Linked DNA regions of Methylomagnum ishizawai. The protein of the gene in region 1 binds, or shares a complex with, the protein of each later gene. Links are inferred from orthologs where the notes say so. Each region holds a gene or a part of one and is shown on either strand. Other genes may lie near its edges.

Region 1 (2,905 bases):
TCGCCGCCATAACCCACGGCGTCGCCCGCCCGGAGTTGTTTGATGGCGATCAACCGGGTGCGGAAGGTCATGACGGGTTCGAGCCCGTCGTCCGGGCCGGTACGGTAGGGGAAGGGCGAAACCCCGTACAGCATGATGCCGGGCCGCACCCATTCCACCCGTGTGCCCGTCCAGGCCATCAGCCCCGCCGAATTGCCGATGCCGCGTTCGGGCCGCAAGCCGTCCAACGCTTGCCCGAACACGGCGAGTTGCCGTTCGGTCAGGGGGTCTTGCAACATGTCGGCGTTGGCGAGGTGGGTCATGACCGGGATGGGTTTCGACACTGCGGGGCAGGCGTGGAGCCGCGCCATGCAAGCGTCGAATTCTTCCGGCAACAGCCCCAGCCGGTGCATCCCGCTATCGAGCTTGGCCCAGACCGCCAGCGGCGCGGGCAATGGGGTTTGTTCCAGTAGATCGATTTGGCGCGGCGCGTGGATGATGGGTTCCAGGCCGTGCTGGGCGTGTGCCACCAATTCCCGTGCGTTGGCGAAGCCTTGCAGCACGGCGATGCGCTGCGCGATACCGGCTTGCCGCAGCGCCAGGCCTTCGTCCAACCGGGCCACGGCGAAGGCGTCGGCGTCGGGCAGGCTGCGGGCGATGCGGACCAGCCCATGCCCATAGGCATCGGCCTTGATGACCGCCATGACCTTGGCGGCGGGTGCGAAACCGCGCACCCGCGCCAGATTGCGGGCCACCGCCGCGAGGTTCAAGGTGGCGTGGGCGGAGCCGCTCACGGTCAGAATTCCCCCCCGCCGTTGGGCGGATAGCCCCCGCCGCCGCCGGATGGGTTCCCACCGATATACACGGTCGGGGCGTGGTTCTCGAAGCGGGTGTATTGGCCGAGGAAGGTCAGCTTCACGGTGCCGATGGGACCGTTGCGCTGCTTGGCGATGATGATTTCGGCGGAGCCTTTGTCCGGGGAGTCGTTGTTATACACTTCGTCCCTATATATGAACAGGATGATATCCGCATCCTGTTCAATTGCGCCCGATTCGCGTAAATCTGACATGACGGGCCGCTTGTTGGGCCGCTGCTCCAGGCTGCGGTTGAGCTGCGACAACGCGATCACCGGCACATTGAGTTCCTTCGCCATGCCTTTCAGCGAGCGGGAAATATCGGAAATCTCGTTGACCCGGCTTTCGCTGCCTGGCGATTGCATGAGTTGCAGGTAGTCGAGGATCACCACGCCCAGTTGGCCGCCGTTCTCGCGGGCGAGGCGGCGGCAGCGGGCGCGGACCTCGGTCGGGGTCATGGCCGGGGTGTCGTCGATGAACAACTTGGCATCGGCCAGGATGTTGATGGCGGAACCCAGCCGCGGCCAATCGTCCTGTTCCATCTTGCCGGTGCGGACCTTGCTCTGGTCGATGCGGGCCAGCGAGGACAGCATGCGCAGCACCAATTGCTCGGCGGGCATTTCCATGCTGAACACCGCCACCGGCAGTTTTTCCTTGAGCGCCACGTGTTCGGCGATGTTCATGCAGAAGCTGGTCTTACCCATCGATGGCCTGCCCGCCACGATGACGAGGTCGGACGGCTGGAACCCGGAGGTCTTGTCATCGAGGTCGGTATAGCCGCTGGGTACCCCGGTCATATGGCCTTGGCTGTGGAACAGCACTTCCACCCGGTTCACGGCGGCGGTGACCAGGGGCCGGATCGGCTTGAAGCCGGTGCCTTGCCGCCGGTATTGGTCGGCGATGCGGAACACCGTGCGCTCCGCCGTCTCGATCAATTCCGGGGTGGTGCGGCCCTGCGGGAAATAGGCGAGGTCGGCCAGTTCCGCGCCCGAGGCGATCAATTGCCGGAGGATGGATTTTTCCCGGACGATCTCGGCATAGGCCGAGATATTGGCGGCGCTGGGGGTTTCCTTGGCCAGCGAGGCCAGATAGCTCAAGCCGCCGCTTTCGTCCAGCCAGCCCAGGCTTTCCAGGGTTTCCGCCAAGGTGATGACATCGGTCGGGCCTTGCTTTTCCGCCAGCATCTTCATGGCCCGGAAAATCAGCTTATGGTCGTGGCGGTAGAAATCGTCCTCGACCAGCATATCGGCCACCTTGTCCCAGGCCAGCCGGTCCAGCAGCAGGGAGCCGAGGACGCCTTGCTCGGCGTTGACGGAAAAGGGCGGGAGTTTCAGGGCTTCGACTTGCTCGTCCCTGGAGGCATTCGGATTGCGTCGGATACGTTCTGCCATGGTCAGGGTTCAGGCTTGGCGCAGGGTTTCGATGAGGCGGGTGGTGGAATAGCCATCGATGAAGCTTAACAGTTTGACCTCGCCGCCGTGGGCCAAGACCAGTTCGTGGCCGGCGATGGCGCTGATATCGGCGTAGTCGCCGCCCTTGACCAGCACGTCGGGCAGGATGTGGCCGATGGCGGCGCGGGGGGTGTCGTCCTCGAAGGGCACGACCCAATCGACCGCCGCCAGCGCGGCCAGCATTTCCATCCGGTGGGCCAGGGGATGGATGGGGCGTTCCGGGCCTTTGAGGCGGCGCACCGAGGCATCGCTGTTGACCAATACCACCAAACGGTCGCCCAGGGCGCGGGCTTCCCGTAGATAACGGATATGGCCGGGATGGAGGATATCGAAACAGCCGTTGGTGGCGACGATCTTCTCGCCCTGGCGGCGGGCGGCGTCGAGGACCGGCAAGAGATCGGCCAGGGCGATGGCTCCGCGCCGCTGGGCGGGACCGCCCGGCAGGGCTTGGGCCAATTCCTCCAGGCCGACGCTGGCGGTGCCGAGCTTGCCCACCACCAGGCCCGCCGCGAGGTTGGCCAGCGGGGTGGCTGCGGCCAGGGTCATCCCGGCGGCGAGGCCCGCCGCCAGCACGGCGATCACGGTATCGCCCGCGCCGGTCACGTCGTAGACCTCCTTGGC
Region 2 (3,390 bases), 590 kb from region 1 along the record:
CAACGCGCCGGTTGATTTCGCGGATATCGCGGATCGACAGCCGATATTCCCGCTCGACCCCGACCAAACGGGCCTGCGCCGCCTGGATATCCTCGGCATAACCGGCAAGGGCGGCGGCATAGGGCTTGCCGGAATCCAACCATTGCCGGACCAGATCGGGGTCGGTTTCATGGCCGACGAAGCTGGCGAGGAATTCCGGCCTCGGCATCCGCGCCTTCTGCACGCAGCACTCCTGGATGATGCGTTCCTGCCCCCGGACCTTGTCGAAAGCGCCATGCAGGACGTCGGTCAATTCCTTGAAGAACTGCGGGGTCTTCTTGAACTCCAGGAAGTTCTCGGCCAAGGCGTCGCACGCCTTTTGGGTCTTGTCGTGGTGGGGGCCGTATTTTTGATGGGCGGCGAGAGCGGCTTTATGGCGCTTGGCGAATTGCTCCAGCTTTTGTTTCACCAACTCGGGGTCGGGTCCGGTCTCGGCATCATCGTCGGCGAGGATGCCGGGATCGGCTTCGGTATCGGCGTCCTCCTCCAAGGGCGGTTCACCGGCGGCGGCAGGATCGAAGAAATCGGAAATCAGGTCGGACAGGCGGATTTCGCCGGCTTCGACGGCCTCGAACGCGGCCAGGAAACGCTCCATCGCCGCCGGGAACCGCACCAGTTCGTGGGCGGCGAGGTTGATGCCTTCCTCGATACGCTTGGCGATACTCAATTCGCCCTCGCGAGTCAGCAGTTCGACCGTGCCCATTTCGCGCATGTACATCCGTACCGGGTCGGTGGTGCGCCCAAGTTCGGCGTCCACCGATGAGGCCAGGGTGGCCGCGACTTCCGCCGCCTCCTCCTCGTCGTCCTCGCTGAGGACCGTACCATCGGCGATCAGGTCGGCGTCGGGCACGTCTTCGTGGACCTCGATGCCCATGTCGTTGATCATGCAGATGATATCTTCCATCTGCTCGGGATCGACCAGATCGCCCGGTAAATGGTCGTTCACCTCGGAAAAGGTGAGATACCCCTGTGCTTTGCCCTTGGCGATCAATTCTTTGATCTGAGATTGTTGCTGTTCCAGACTCATCAACCCAACCCGCTCGGCTATTTATGGTGAGACTTTCCTATACCCAAATTCCCCATGAGTTCCCAAATCGCACAAACCTATCGCTTGCCTCCCGTTATTTGATTTCCCCCAACAAAGTCAATAATTCTTCCCGCTCCTCGGAGCTTAAGACCGTCAATGGCTTGCTTTGCAGTTCATCGTACCTCTGGGCTTTGAGTTGCTTTTCGAGCTTCAACAGGGTATCGGCAAAGACTTCCGGTATTTTCTCGGGCGACACCTGAGTATCGAAGCCCAGCAGCGCCGCGACGGTCCTGGCGTCCTGGGAATCCCGGAAATACTCCAGGATCGCGCCCGGCGTGAGGCCGGGGTGTTGGTCCAGCAGGCCGAGAATTTGGGCGGCGAGTCGGCCCCCTTTCCCGGTTTGGATCAGGTGCTGGCGGGTTGGTGCGGCGATGGCGGCGGCGAGCTGCGGATTTTGCAGGAGCAAAGCCAAACACAACCTTAACAAGGAAGGTGGGCCGCGCTTGCCGCCGCCACGCCGGGTTCCGACAAGCTTAGCCGAATTACGGGGCGATTCTAACGGCGTCTGGCCGGCCAGTTCCATCAGTCGTTTCTGCATCATTTCGCGCAGTTCGCCGGAAGGCATTTGCTTGATCAAGGGTTTGGCCTGATTGATGAGGCCCGCCTGGTCCCCGGTATTGCCGGCCATGGCCGTGAGGTTCAGCCCTTGCGTCAGCCGCTCGAAGAAATAATGCGAGAACGGCTTGGCGTTCTTGATCCGCGCCAGGAAAGCCTCGGTGCCTTCTTCCCGCACCAGCGAATCGGGATCGTGCTGCTCGGGCAGGATCAGGAAGCGCAATTGCCGCCCATCGCGCAGGGCGGGCAGGCTGGCTTCCAGGGCTTTCCAGGCCGCGTTGCGCCCCGCCGTGTCGCCGTCGAAGCAAAACACCAATTCGCCAGCGTAGCGGAATAACAGGTTGATGTGGTCGCCGGAAGTGGCGGTGCCGAGCGTGGCGACGGCGTTGGGGATGCCGAACTGCGCCAACGCGATCACGTCCATATAGCCCTCGACCACCAGGACGAATTCGGGTTTCCTGACCGCGTTCAGCAACTCATAGAGTCCATAGACTTCGTGGCTTTTTTTAAATGTGGCGGTTTCGGGGGAATTCAAGTATTTGGGCACCCCATCGCCCAGCACCCGCCCGCCGAAGCCCACCACCCGCCCGCGGCGGTCGCGGATGGGAAAGACCACGCGGTCACGGAACCAATCGTAGGCGGTGCCACCCTCCTTGACGGTGACGAGGCCCGCCGCCTTCAGCGTGTCCAGCGGGAAATCCTGGGGCAGGACGCGGTAGCCGGGTGGGGCGTAACCCAAGCGATAGCGTTGGGCGATCTCGCCAGTGACGCCGCGGCCTTTCAGGTATTCGACGGCGCGGGCGGCTTCGGGATGGGTTTTGAGCTGGGTTTGGTAGCAGCGGGCGGCCCAATCCAGCACGGCGTATAAATCGGCGGTCGGTTCCGGGCGCGGCGTGTCGGGTTTACCGGGGCGCGGTTCCTCGGGGATTTTGAGTCCGGCCGTATCGGCCAGGGTTTCCATGGCCTCGCGGAAACTCAGGCGGTCGTATTCCATCAGGAAGCCAATGGCGTTGCCGCTGGCCCCGCAGCCGAAGCAATGATAGAACTGCTTGTCGCGACTGACCGAGAAGCTGGGGGATTTCTCGTTGTGGAAGGGGCAGCGGGCTATGAAGTTGCCGCCCGAGCGCTTGAGGGGAACCCGCGCGTCGATCAGTTCGACCAGATCGACGCGGGCGAGGACTTCTTGGATGAAGTGTTCGGGAATCTTGCCGGCCATCGTTCATGATCCGGCGGGAGGCACGGTGCCCTGCGGCAGTCAGGCACCGAGCAGGCTTTTGACCCTGGCGCTGACCACGGTCATATCGGCCCGGCCCTGCATCTGGGGTTTCAGCACGGCCATCACCTTGCCCATGCCGCCGACGCCGGTGGCGCCGGTTGCGGCCAGCGCGGCCTGGATCAAGGCGTCGATCTCGGCTTCGGTGAGGGCTTCTGGGAGATAGGCTTGGATCACCGCGATCTCGGCGCTTTCAATCGCCGCCAAATCTTCGCGGCTACCCGCTTGGTATTGGACGATGGATTCACGCCGTTGCTTGATCATCTTGTCGAGCAGGGCGACGACCTGGGCATCGTCCAGGCTGATGCGCTCGTCCACTTCGCGCTGCTTGATCGCCGCCATGATCAAACGGATCACGCCCAGGCGATCCTTGTCGCCGCCTTTCATGGCGGTTTTCATGTCGGCTTGCAGGCTTTCTTTGAGGGAACTCATGGCG

Evidence for each region. The genes of interacting proteins can lie anywhere in the genome.
Region 2: the proteins of dnaB (region 1) and dnaG are in contact, whole or in part, in a crystal structure (PDB 2R6A), measured with the Geobacillus stearothermophilus proteins. The link is inferred for Methylomagnum ishizawai from one-to-one orthologs. Residues at the interface, in WP_033016901.1 of Geobacillus stearothermophilus: Ser13, Glu15, Ala16, Gln18, Glu91, Leu92, Asp94, Ala95, Val96, Pro97, Thr98, Ala99, Ala100, Asn101, Tyr104, Tyr105, Ile108; in WP_049624496.1 of Geobacillus stearothermophilus: Lys456, Leu457, Leu458, Pro459, Ala460, Asn463, Ala464, Leu467, Leu535, Leu536, Ile537, Ala538, Gln544, Glu545, Asp548, Tyr549, His552.

The regions. Positions count from the first base shown.
Region 1 is NZ_FXAM01000001.1:3,508,870-3,511,774, reverse strand. It holds dnaB (replicative DNA helicase), read right to left. Parts: upstream 2,225-2,905; coding sequence 776-2,224; downstream 1-775. Other genes in the region: hldE (bifunctional D-glycero-beta-D-manno-heptose-7-phosphate kinase/D-glycero-beta-D-manno-heptose 1-phosphate adenylyltransferase HldE), read right to left, coding at 2,234-2,905; alr (alanine racemase), read right to left, coding at 1-773. UniProt on the Escherichia coli protein: The main replicative DNA helicase, it participates in initiation and elongation during chromosome replication. Travels ahead of the DNA replisome, separating dsDNA into templates for DNA synthesis.
Region 2 is NZ_FXAM01000001.1:4,101,544-4,104,933, forward strand. The notes cover bases 530-3,390. They hold dnaG (DNA primase), read right to left. Parts: upstream 2,898-3,390; coding sequence 1,161-2,897; downstream 530-1,160. Other genes in these bases: rpoD (RNA polymerase sigma factor RpoD), read right to left, coding at 530-1,066; B9N93_RS18450 (GatB/YqeY domain-containing protein), read right to left, coding at 2,937-3,386. In the rest of the region: more of rpoD, read right to left, coding at 1-529. UniProt on the Escherichia coli protein: RNA polymerase that catalyzes the synthesis of short RNA molecules used as primers for DNA polymerase during DNA replication.